2 regions of the Streptomyces sp. NPDC097129 genome follow, and region 1 is predicted to be linked to the other one. Evidence: riboswitches for the same ligand, from Rfam matches in the RefSeq annotation. Region 1 holds a riboswitch; the other holds the start of a gene.
What was found. Region 1 has a riboswitch for ZMP and ZTP ahead of AC0B9F_RS25335 (bifunctional 5,10-methylenetetrahydrofolate dehydrogenase/5,10-methenyltetrahydrofolate cyclohydrolase). Riboswitches for the same ligand answer to the same signal wherever they lie in the genome.

Region 1 (4,362 bases):
TACGACACTGATCCGGCCGACCCGCGTGAAGTCGCCGGCGGAGGCGAGGACGTCGGCGGTGCCGTCCCAGTTGTTGCCGACGAACAGCACCTCCCGCAGCCCGGTGGCATGGGCGGCGGTGGCGGGTGAGGCCGCGGTGAGGGCGAGGGCGGCGGCGACCGTGCACACAACTCGCGGTCCGAAGGCGGGCATGACGGCTCCTCGGGGTGGGGTGGGACCCGAACACACGTGACAGACAAGAGACTTACTGAAAAGTAAGGACGGATGCCCGCCCCGGCAAGACCACGGACGCACGGACGCAACCTAGAGCGCGATCCGCTCCAGCGCCCGCAGGACCGGCGCCGTGCCGTCCTCCGCGCGGATGCGCGCCCCCAGGGCCCTCGCCCGCTGCCCGTACGACGGGTCGGTGACCGCCTCCACGAGCGCGCCGGCCAGGGCGTCCGGGGTGAGGCGGCCGAGCGGCAGGGCGCGCGGGGCGGCACCCAGGCTCACCAGCCGGGCCGCCCAGAAACGTTCGTCGAACTGGATCGGCACCGGCACCGCCGGCACCCCGGCCCGCAGTCCCGCCGCGGTCGTGCCCGCGCCGCAGTGATGGACGACCGCCGCCATGCGGGGGAACAGCAGTGCGTGCGGCACCTCGTCGACGAGCAGCAGATCGTCGCCGTCGGCGCTCAGCCCGCCCCAGCCGCGCTGGATCACCCCGCGCAGCCCCGCCCGGCGCAGCGCTCCCGCGACGGCCGCGCTGAAGCCGCGGGGGTCGGGCACGGTGGCGCTGCCCAGCCCGACGAACACCGGCGGCGGCCCGGCGGCCAGGAACTCCCGCAGCTCCCCAGGCAGTTCGCGCTCCTGGTCGTACGGCCACCAGTAGCCGGTGATCTCGAGTCCCGGCCGCCAGTCCCGCGGCCGCGGCACCACCAGCGGGCTGAAGCCGTGCAGCACCGGCCAGCGCTGCCGCTCCCGGGCGCGCAGCGCCGCGGCCGGGCGGACGGCGGGCAGGCCCAGCCGGGCCCGCACGGACGGCACCGCGGAGGCGAAGACGTGCTCCACGGCGAGGTTCACCCCGAGCCCCGCGACCCGGTTCGCGGCCCCACCCCACGAGCCGGTGGTGAGCAAAGGCGGCGCGAACTCCCGTGTGGCGGCCATCGGTTGCAGCTGAAGGCCCAGGCTCGGCCGGCCCAGGCCCTCGGCGACGGCGTGCCCCAGCGGGGCGAGCGCGGCGGCGAGGAGGAGCACGTCGGCGCCCTCGGCCGCCTCCAGCAACGCGTCGGTCATACGGCCGGCCACCGACCGGGCCATCCCCACCACGCGCACCAGCTTGCCCACCCCGGTCGCGCTGCGGTGCAGGCCACGGCCGCGCGCCGACTCCAGCTCGGCCCGCGGATCCACCGGCAGCGCGTGGAAGGCCACCCCCGAGCCCGCCACGAGCGGCGCGAACCGCTCGTGGGTGACCAGGGTGACGTCGTGGCCCGCCCGCGCCAGGGCCTGCCCGAGACCGGTGAAAGGGGCCGCGTCGCCCCGGGAACCCGCCGTCATGATCGCCACACGCACGCAGCGCAGTATGACGACGACAGCGGGTGGCCGCACGAACGACCCGCGGGAAACGGCCACTTCGGGTGCTACGGCGTCACACCGACGCCCCGAGCTGCCGGGCCGCCGCGTCCACCGTCTGCTCCAGCAGCGTGGCGATGGTCATCGGGCCGACCCCGCCCGGCACCGGAGTGATCAGGGAGGCCCGCTCCACCGCAGAGCCGAAGTCGACGTCGCCGACGTTGCCCTCGTTGTAGCCGGCGTCGATCACGACCGCGCCCGGCTTGACGTCCTGTCCGCGGATCAGCCGGGGGCGGCCCACGGCGGCGACGACGATGTCCGCCTCCCGCACGGCCGCCGACAGGTCCGCGGTGCGCGAGTGGCAGTAGGTGACGGTCGCGTCGCGGGCGAGCAGCAGCATCCCGACCGGCTTGCCCAGGATCGCGCTGCGGCCCACGACGACCGCCCGCTTGCCCGACGGGTCGACGCCGTACTCGTCGAGCAGCCGGACGATCCCGCCCGGTGTGCAGGACACGAAACCCGGCAGGCCGAAGCTCATCGTCGCGAACGACGCGAAGGTGACGCCGTCGACGTCCTTCTCCGGCGCGATCGCCTCGAACGCGGCCCGCTCGTCGATGTGGTCGCCCACGGGGTGCTGGAGCAGGATGCCGTGCACGGACGGATCGGCGGACAGCGCCCGGACCGTCGCCACCAGCTCCTCGGTCGTGGTGTTCGCGGGCAGTGCCACGTGCCGCGAGTCGATGCCGGCCTTGCGGCAGCGGTTCTGCTTCATCCGCACATAGGTGACGGAGGCGGGGTCCTCGCCGACGAGCACCGTGGCGAGACACGGCGCCGTCCCGGTGCGCCCGGTGAGGTCGGCGGCGCGCTGGGCGGTCTCCTCGACGGTGCGGCGGGCGAGCGCGGTGCCGTCCATGAGGCGGGCCTGGGTCATGATGCGACTCCTGAGCGGTAGGACTTCGCCCAGGCGCACGGCATCGACTCCATGGGGCCGCTCCCCGGTGGTGCTCCACCTCAGCGCCAGTCACGGCCCGCGCCCAGGGTAACCGAGCCCCTCCGCAGCCCCCGCCCCCGGTGCCGCGCACAGCCCCGGTGCCGCACACAACAGGTCCAGGCCGGCCATGAGCCGACCTGGACCGCCCGCTTTCGTCTCGCTACTCGTCCCACGCCTCGACGATGATCTGCTGCGAGATCTTGCCGTCCGTCAGCGTGATCATCGACTCGGACAGCACGCGGTTGCCGTCCGGGTACTCGCAGGACTCGCAGTAGGCCGCGCGGTCGCCCTGGACCACGCACTGCTCCAGCTTGTGCGTCATGTCACGGCTGTAGACGTCGTCGAGCATCTCGCGGATCTCGTCGCGGCCGTGCAGCACCGCCGGATTGCTGGGCTGAGCATTGCGGTTCACGAGACGGATCTCCGCGTCGTCCGCGTACAGGGACAGCAGCGCCTCGGCGGTGCGGTCCTCGATGCCCCTGCGCAGAGTCTCCGTGTCGAAGCCGGTGTGTGCCGTGCTGCCCATGGTGACCTCCTTGCCAGGCCGCGGCCCGACGGAGGAGGGGAGACGGGCACACGGGACCTACCCCAAAGGCTCCTCCGCCCCGCCGGGCTCCGCAAGCGCAGCCCGGGCGCTGCGCCTGACGGGTGAGCTGCCCGGCGTGCCCGTGTCCACAGGGCACCTCCCGCCGTTGCTGAAGGCATGATCTCCACTCGTCGTATCGTCGCCGCCGCCGCACTCGCCGCCGGGATCGCCGGCCTCGCCGCCCCCGCGGCCAGCGCCGCCGGCGCCCCGGACGCCGGACAGCTGAACCCGATGGCCGTGCTCGACTCGCTCACCACGAGCGACATCCCGGCCGAGCACCAGGACGAGGTTCCCCGGGTCTCCCAGCAGCTGGCCGGGCTGAACCAGGTCAACGAACTGAACAAGCTGAACGAACTCCACCAGGTCACCGACCTGGTCGCCCCGGTGACCGGCCTGCTCCCCGTCGGCTGAGACCATGGAACCCCGCGAAGGGGCCGCCCCGACGGGCGGCCCCTTCGCATGTCCCTGCCCCTGTCCCCGTCCTCGGTCCCCCGGCGCTTGATCACGCGTAGGGTCGGAACCGGGACGGATGCCCCGTCGAGGGAAGGATGGAGCAGCATGGCGCAGGAAGTACGCGGCGTGATCGCGCCGGGCCGGGACGAGCCGGTGCGCATCGAGACGATCGTCGTGCCCGATCCTGGACCCGGAGAGGCCGTGGTCCGCGTCCAGGCCTGCGGGGTCTGCCACACCGACCTGCACTACAAGCAGGGCGGCATCAGCGACGACTTCCCCTTCCTGCTCGGGCACGAGGCCGCCGGTGTCGTCGAGTCCGTCGGCGACGGCGTCACCGACGTCGCGCCCGGCGACTTCGTGATCCTCAACTGGCGTGCGGTGTGCGGACAGTGCCGGGCCTGTCTGCGCGGCAAGCCCTGGTACTGCTTCGCCACGCACAACGCCACGCAGAAGATGACCCTCGCCGGCACCGGCCAGGAGCTCTCCCCGGCCCTCGGTATCGGCGCGTTCGCGGAGAAGACGCTGGTCGCCGCCGGGCAGTGCACCAAGGTCGACCCGGCCGTCTCCCCGGCGGTCGCCGGGCTGCTCGGCTGCGGGGTGATGGCCGGCATCGGCGCGGCGATCAACACCGAAGGGGTCACCCGCGGCGACTCGGTCGCCGTGATCGGCTGCGGCGGCGTCGGCGGCGCGGCGATCGCCGGCGCGCGCCTGGCCGGCGCGGGCCGCATCATCGCCGTCGACATCGACGACCGCAAACTGGCCACCGCCGAGAAGCTGGGCGCCA
Region 2 (4,362 bases), on a different contig from region 1:
GGACAAACGCTGCGTGGACCGCGACAGTTACAACGCCCTCAAGGGCTACAAGGTCGTCTCCGACAAGAACTGCAAGTCCGGCACGGGGACCGGCACTTGGTACTACGGCGGCAAGAAGAGCAGCGGCTGGGTCGACGGCGGCTCCTTCACCAAGCCCCGCAAGGGCGGCGGCGGTTCGGGCGGCAGCGGCGGCAGCCACGGCGACGGCGTCGACCGAGGCGGCTTCGGCGGCGGCAAGGGCAGCGGCGGCGGCTGACCCATGGAACGCCGTACCGTCGCACCCCGCCCCGGCTGGCAGCAGACCGTGGAGGCGCAGGGCCTGATCTACCCGCTCACCCGCTACCCCGACGACTCGCTGCGCCCCTACTGGGACGAGAGCGCCTACTACGTCTTCTCCCTCGACGAGGTCGAGGCACTGGAGGAGACCGTCGAGGAACTGCACCGCATGTGCCTGGCCGCCGCCGGCCACATCGTCGAGGAGGACCGCCTCGCCGACCTCGGCATCACCGACCCGCGCGTCGCCGATGCGGTCACCGAGGCCTGGCGCCGCCGCGCCGAACTGCCCTCCGTCTACGGCCGCTTCGACCTGCGCTACGACGGCACCGGCCCCGCCAAGCTGCTGGAGTACAACGCGGACACGCCCACCTCCCTGGTGGAGGCCGCGTCCCCGCAATGGTTCTGGATGCAGGACCGCTTCCCCGGCGCCGACCAGTGGAACTCCCTGCACGAACGTCTCGTCGCCGCCTGGCGCAAGCAGGCGAAGCTGCTGCCGCCGGGCAGCCCCCTGTACTTCGCGCACTCCGCCGCCGACGAACTCGGCGAGGACCTGATGACGGTCGCCTACCTCAAGGAGACCGCCGAGCAGGCCGGCCTGGACACCGACTGGATCTCCATGGAGGAGATCGGCTGGGACCCGCTGTCGGGCCGCTTCGTCGACAACCGGCTCCGTTTCATCCGCAGCGTCTTCAAGCTCTACCCCTGGGAGTGGCTCACCACCGACCGCTTCGCCGACCACGTCCTCGCCACCCTCGACAACGGCGGCGGCACCGGCTCCACCCTGTGGATCGAGCCCGCGTGGAAGATGCTGCTGAGCAACAAGGCGCTGCTGGCGATCCTGTGGGAGCTGTACCCCGGCCACCCCCACCTGCTCCCCGCCCACCTCGACGGCCCCCGCGAACTAGCCGACGGCCCCGGCTGGGTCGCCAAGCCGCTGCTCGGCCGCGAGGGCGACGGCGTCACGGTCCACGAACCGGGCACCGCACCCGCCCTGCGCGACGAACCCTGCTGCTACCAGCAGCTCGCCCCGCTCCCCGCCTTCGACGGCAACCACGTCGTCCTCGGCGCCTGGGTCGTCGAGGACGAGGCGGCCGGCCTCGGCATCCGCGAGTCCTCGGGCCTGATCACCGACGAGTACGCCCGCTTCCTGCCGCACGTGATCCTCTAGCCCGCATGGTGGACGGCCCGCAGGAGCGCCCGACGCGCCCGGTAGGCTGACAGCGGGCCGTGACTGGCGCGCTGGGATGGGACGGACCATCGGGGAGCGGCCCGGAATGACACAGTGCCGTGCGCCTGGGCCGTACCGTGAACGCTGAACGCCGACGTCCGGAGGTCCCCATGCCAGCCGAGCCTGTGTCCACCGAGTCCACCGCCTACCGCGCCGCCCTCGACGTGATCCGCGCCGTCGAGCCGCGCGTCGCCGACGCCATCGGCCAGGAAGTCGCCGACCAGCGCGAGATGCTCAAGCTGATCGCCTCCGAGAACTACGCCTCCCCGGCCACCCTGCTGGCGATGGGCAACTGGTTCAGCGACAAGTACGCCGAGGGCACCGTCGGCCGCCGCTTCTACGCCGGCTGCCGCAACGTCGACACCGTCGAGTCCCTCGCCGCCGAGCACGCCCGCGAACTGTTCGGCGCCCGGCACGCCTACGTCCAGCCGCACTCCGGCATCGACGCCAACCTGGTCGCCTTCTGGGCCGTCCTCGCCGACCGCGTCGAGGCGCCCTTCCTCCAGAAGACCGGCGCCCGCCAGGTCAACGACCTCAGCGACGCCGACTGGGCCGAGCTGCGCCAGGCCTTCGGCAACCAGCGCATGCTCGGCATGTCCCTGGACGCGGGCGGCCACCTCACGCACGGCTTCCGCCCGAACATCTCCGGAAAGATGTTCGACCAGCGTTCCTACGGCACCGACCCGGCCACCGGTCTCATCGACTACGAGGCCCTGCGCGCCCAGGCCCGCGAGTTCAAGCCGCTGATCATCGTCGCCGGCTACTCCGCGTACCCCCGCCTGGTGAACTTCCGGATCATGCGCGAGATCGCCGACGAGGTCGGCGCGACCCTCATGGTCGACATGGCGCACTTCGCCGGCCTGGTCGCGGGCAAGGTCCTCACCGGCGACTTCGACCCGGTCCCGCACGCCCAGATCGTCACCACCACCACGCACAAGTCGCTGCGCGGCCCGCGCGGCGGCATGGTCCTGTGCGACGACTCCCTCAAGGACCAGGTCGACCGCGGCTGCCCGATGGTCCTCGGCGGCCCGCTGCCGCACGTCATGGCCGCCAAGGCCGTCGCCCTCGCCGAGGCCCGGCAGCCCGCGTTCCAGGACTATGCCCAGCGGATCGTCGACAACTCCCGCGCGCTCGCCGAGGGCCTGATGCGCCGCGGCGCCACCCTGGTCACGGGCGGCACGGACAACCACCTCAACCTGATCGACGTCGCCGGCTCCTACGGCCTCACCGGCCGCCAGGCCGAGCAGGCCCTGCTCGACTCCGGCATCGTCACCAACCGCAACGCGATCCCGGCCGACCCCAACGGCGCCTGGTACACCTCCGGCATCCGCATCGGCACCCCGGCGCTGACCACCCGCGGCCTCGGCACCGCGGAGATGGACGAGGTGGCCGCCCTGATCGACCGCGTCCTGACGGCCACCGAGCCCGGCACCACCAAGTCCGGCGCCCCCTCCAAGGCGGCCCACGTCCTGGACGCGAAGATCTCCGAAGAAATCGCCCACCGCGCCACCGACCTCGTGTCCGGCTTCCCCCTCTACCCGGAAATCGACCTGGGCTGACCCTCCGGCCCCCTCCCCGACGCCGTTGCACCCGCGCGCGGCGGGGAGGGGACGGGGTGGGGGGTGTCCGCCCGCAGCGTCCGGCACCGGGCAACGGCACAGGCCCGGAAACGGGCGGCCGGACCGAGGACGGACACCCCCCCCCACCCCGGCCCCGCCTCATAGACAGGCCGTAGGCGCGACAGCAACCGGCCACCGGAGGGCAACGGGCCGCCGCAGGCATATAAGGGGCGCGGGGCTGTGTCGATATGCGGCTCCGCCGCGTGGGCGCGACCAGCCACAACGAAAGCCGCAGACGAACCACGACCCAGCGCCGCAGGCAAACGCACTCCCACCCAGCCCGTTCCCCTCCGCCCCGCCCGCTCTGCGAGAATAGGACCATGGCCTCTGATCGACCCCGCGTGCTGTCCGGCATCCAGCCCACCGCCGGCTCGTTCCACCTCGGCAACTACCTCGGCGCCGTGCGCCAGTGGGTGGCCCTCCAGGAGTCCCACGACGCGTTCTACATGGTCGTGGACCTGCACGCGATCACGGTCCCGCAGGACCCGGCGGACCTGCGCGCCAACACCCGCCTCGCCGCCGCCCAGCTCCTCGCCGCCGGCCTGGACCCGGACCGCTGCACCCTCTTCGTGCAGAGCCACGTGCCCGAGCACGCCCAGCTCGCCTGGGTCATGAACTGCCTCACCGGCTTCGGCGAGGCCTCCCGCATGACCCAGTTCAAGGACAAGTCCGCCAAGCAGGGCGCCGACCGCGCCTCCGTCGGCCTGTTCACGTACCCGGTCCTCCAGGTCGCGGACATCCTGCTGTACCAGGCGAACGAGGTGCCGGTCGGTGAGGACCAGCGCCAGCACATCGAGCTGACCCGCGACCTCGCCGAGCGCTTCAACGGCCGCTTCGGCGAGACCTTCACCGTGCCGACGCCGTACATCCTCAAGGAGACGGCGAAGATCTACGACCTCCAGGACCCGTCGATCAAGATGAGCAAGTCGGCGTCCACGCCGAAGGGCCTCATCAACCTCCTCGACGAGCCGAAGACGACGGCGAAGAAGGTCAAGAGCGCGGTCACCGACACCGACACCGTCATCCGCTTCGACCCGGAGAACAAGCCGGGCGTCAGCAATCTCCTCAGCATCTATTCGACCCTCACCGGCGCGGGTGTCACCGAGCTGGAGGAGAAGTACGACGGCAAGGGCTACGGCGCGCTCAAGACGGACCTCGCCGAGGTCATGGTCGAGTTCGTGACGCCGTTCCGGGAGCGCACCCGGAGTTACCTCGACGACCCGGAGACGCTGGACTCGA

Region 2: linked by a shared signal. The riboswitch ahead of AC0B9F_RS22275 (glycine hydroxymethyltransferase) and the one ahead of AC0B9F_RS25335 (bifunctional 5,10-methylenetetrahydrofolate dehydrogenase/5,10-methenyltetrahydrofolate cyclohydrolase) in region 1 are both predicted to bind ZMP and ZTP.

Annotation. Positions count from the first base shown of each region.
Region 1 covers NZ_JBVOQE010000009.1:140,945-145,306, reverse strand. The annotation lists gene AC0B9F_RS25345 (YncE family protein) at 1-192, opposite strand, end outside; gene AC0B9F_RS25340 (glycosyltransferase) at 304-1,533, opposite strand; gene AC0B9F_RS25335 (bifunctional 5,10-methylenetetrahydrofolate dehydrogenase/5,10-methenyltetrahydrofolate cyclohydrolase) at 1,625-2,479, opposite strand; ZMP/ZTP riboswitch at 2,500-2,583, opposite strand; gene AC0B9F_RS25330 (nuclear transport factor 2 family protein) at 2,700-3,065, opposite strand; gene AC0B9F_RS25325 (hypothetical protein) at 3,243-3,536, shown strand; gene AC0B9F_RS25320 (S-(hydroxymethyl)mycothiol dehydrogenase) at 3,684-4,362, shown strand, end outside.
Region 2 covers NZ_JBVOQE010000007.1:352,520-356,881, forward strand. The annotation lists gene AC0B9F_RS22265 (hypothetical protein) at 1-256, shown strand, start outside; gene AC0B9F_RS22270 (glutathionylspermidine synthase family protein) at 260-1,444, shown strand; ZMP/ZTP riboswitch at 1,494-1,582, shown strand; gene AC0B9F_RS22275 (glycine hydroxymethyltransferase) at 1,615-3,063, shown strand; gene trpS (tryptophan--tRNA ligase) at 3,444-4,362, shown strand, end outside.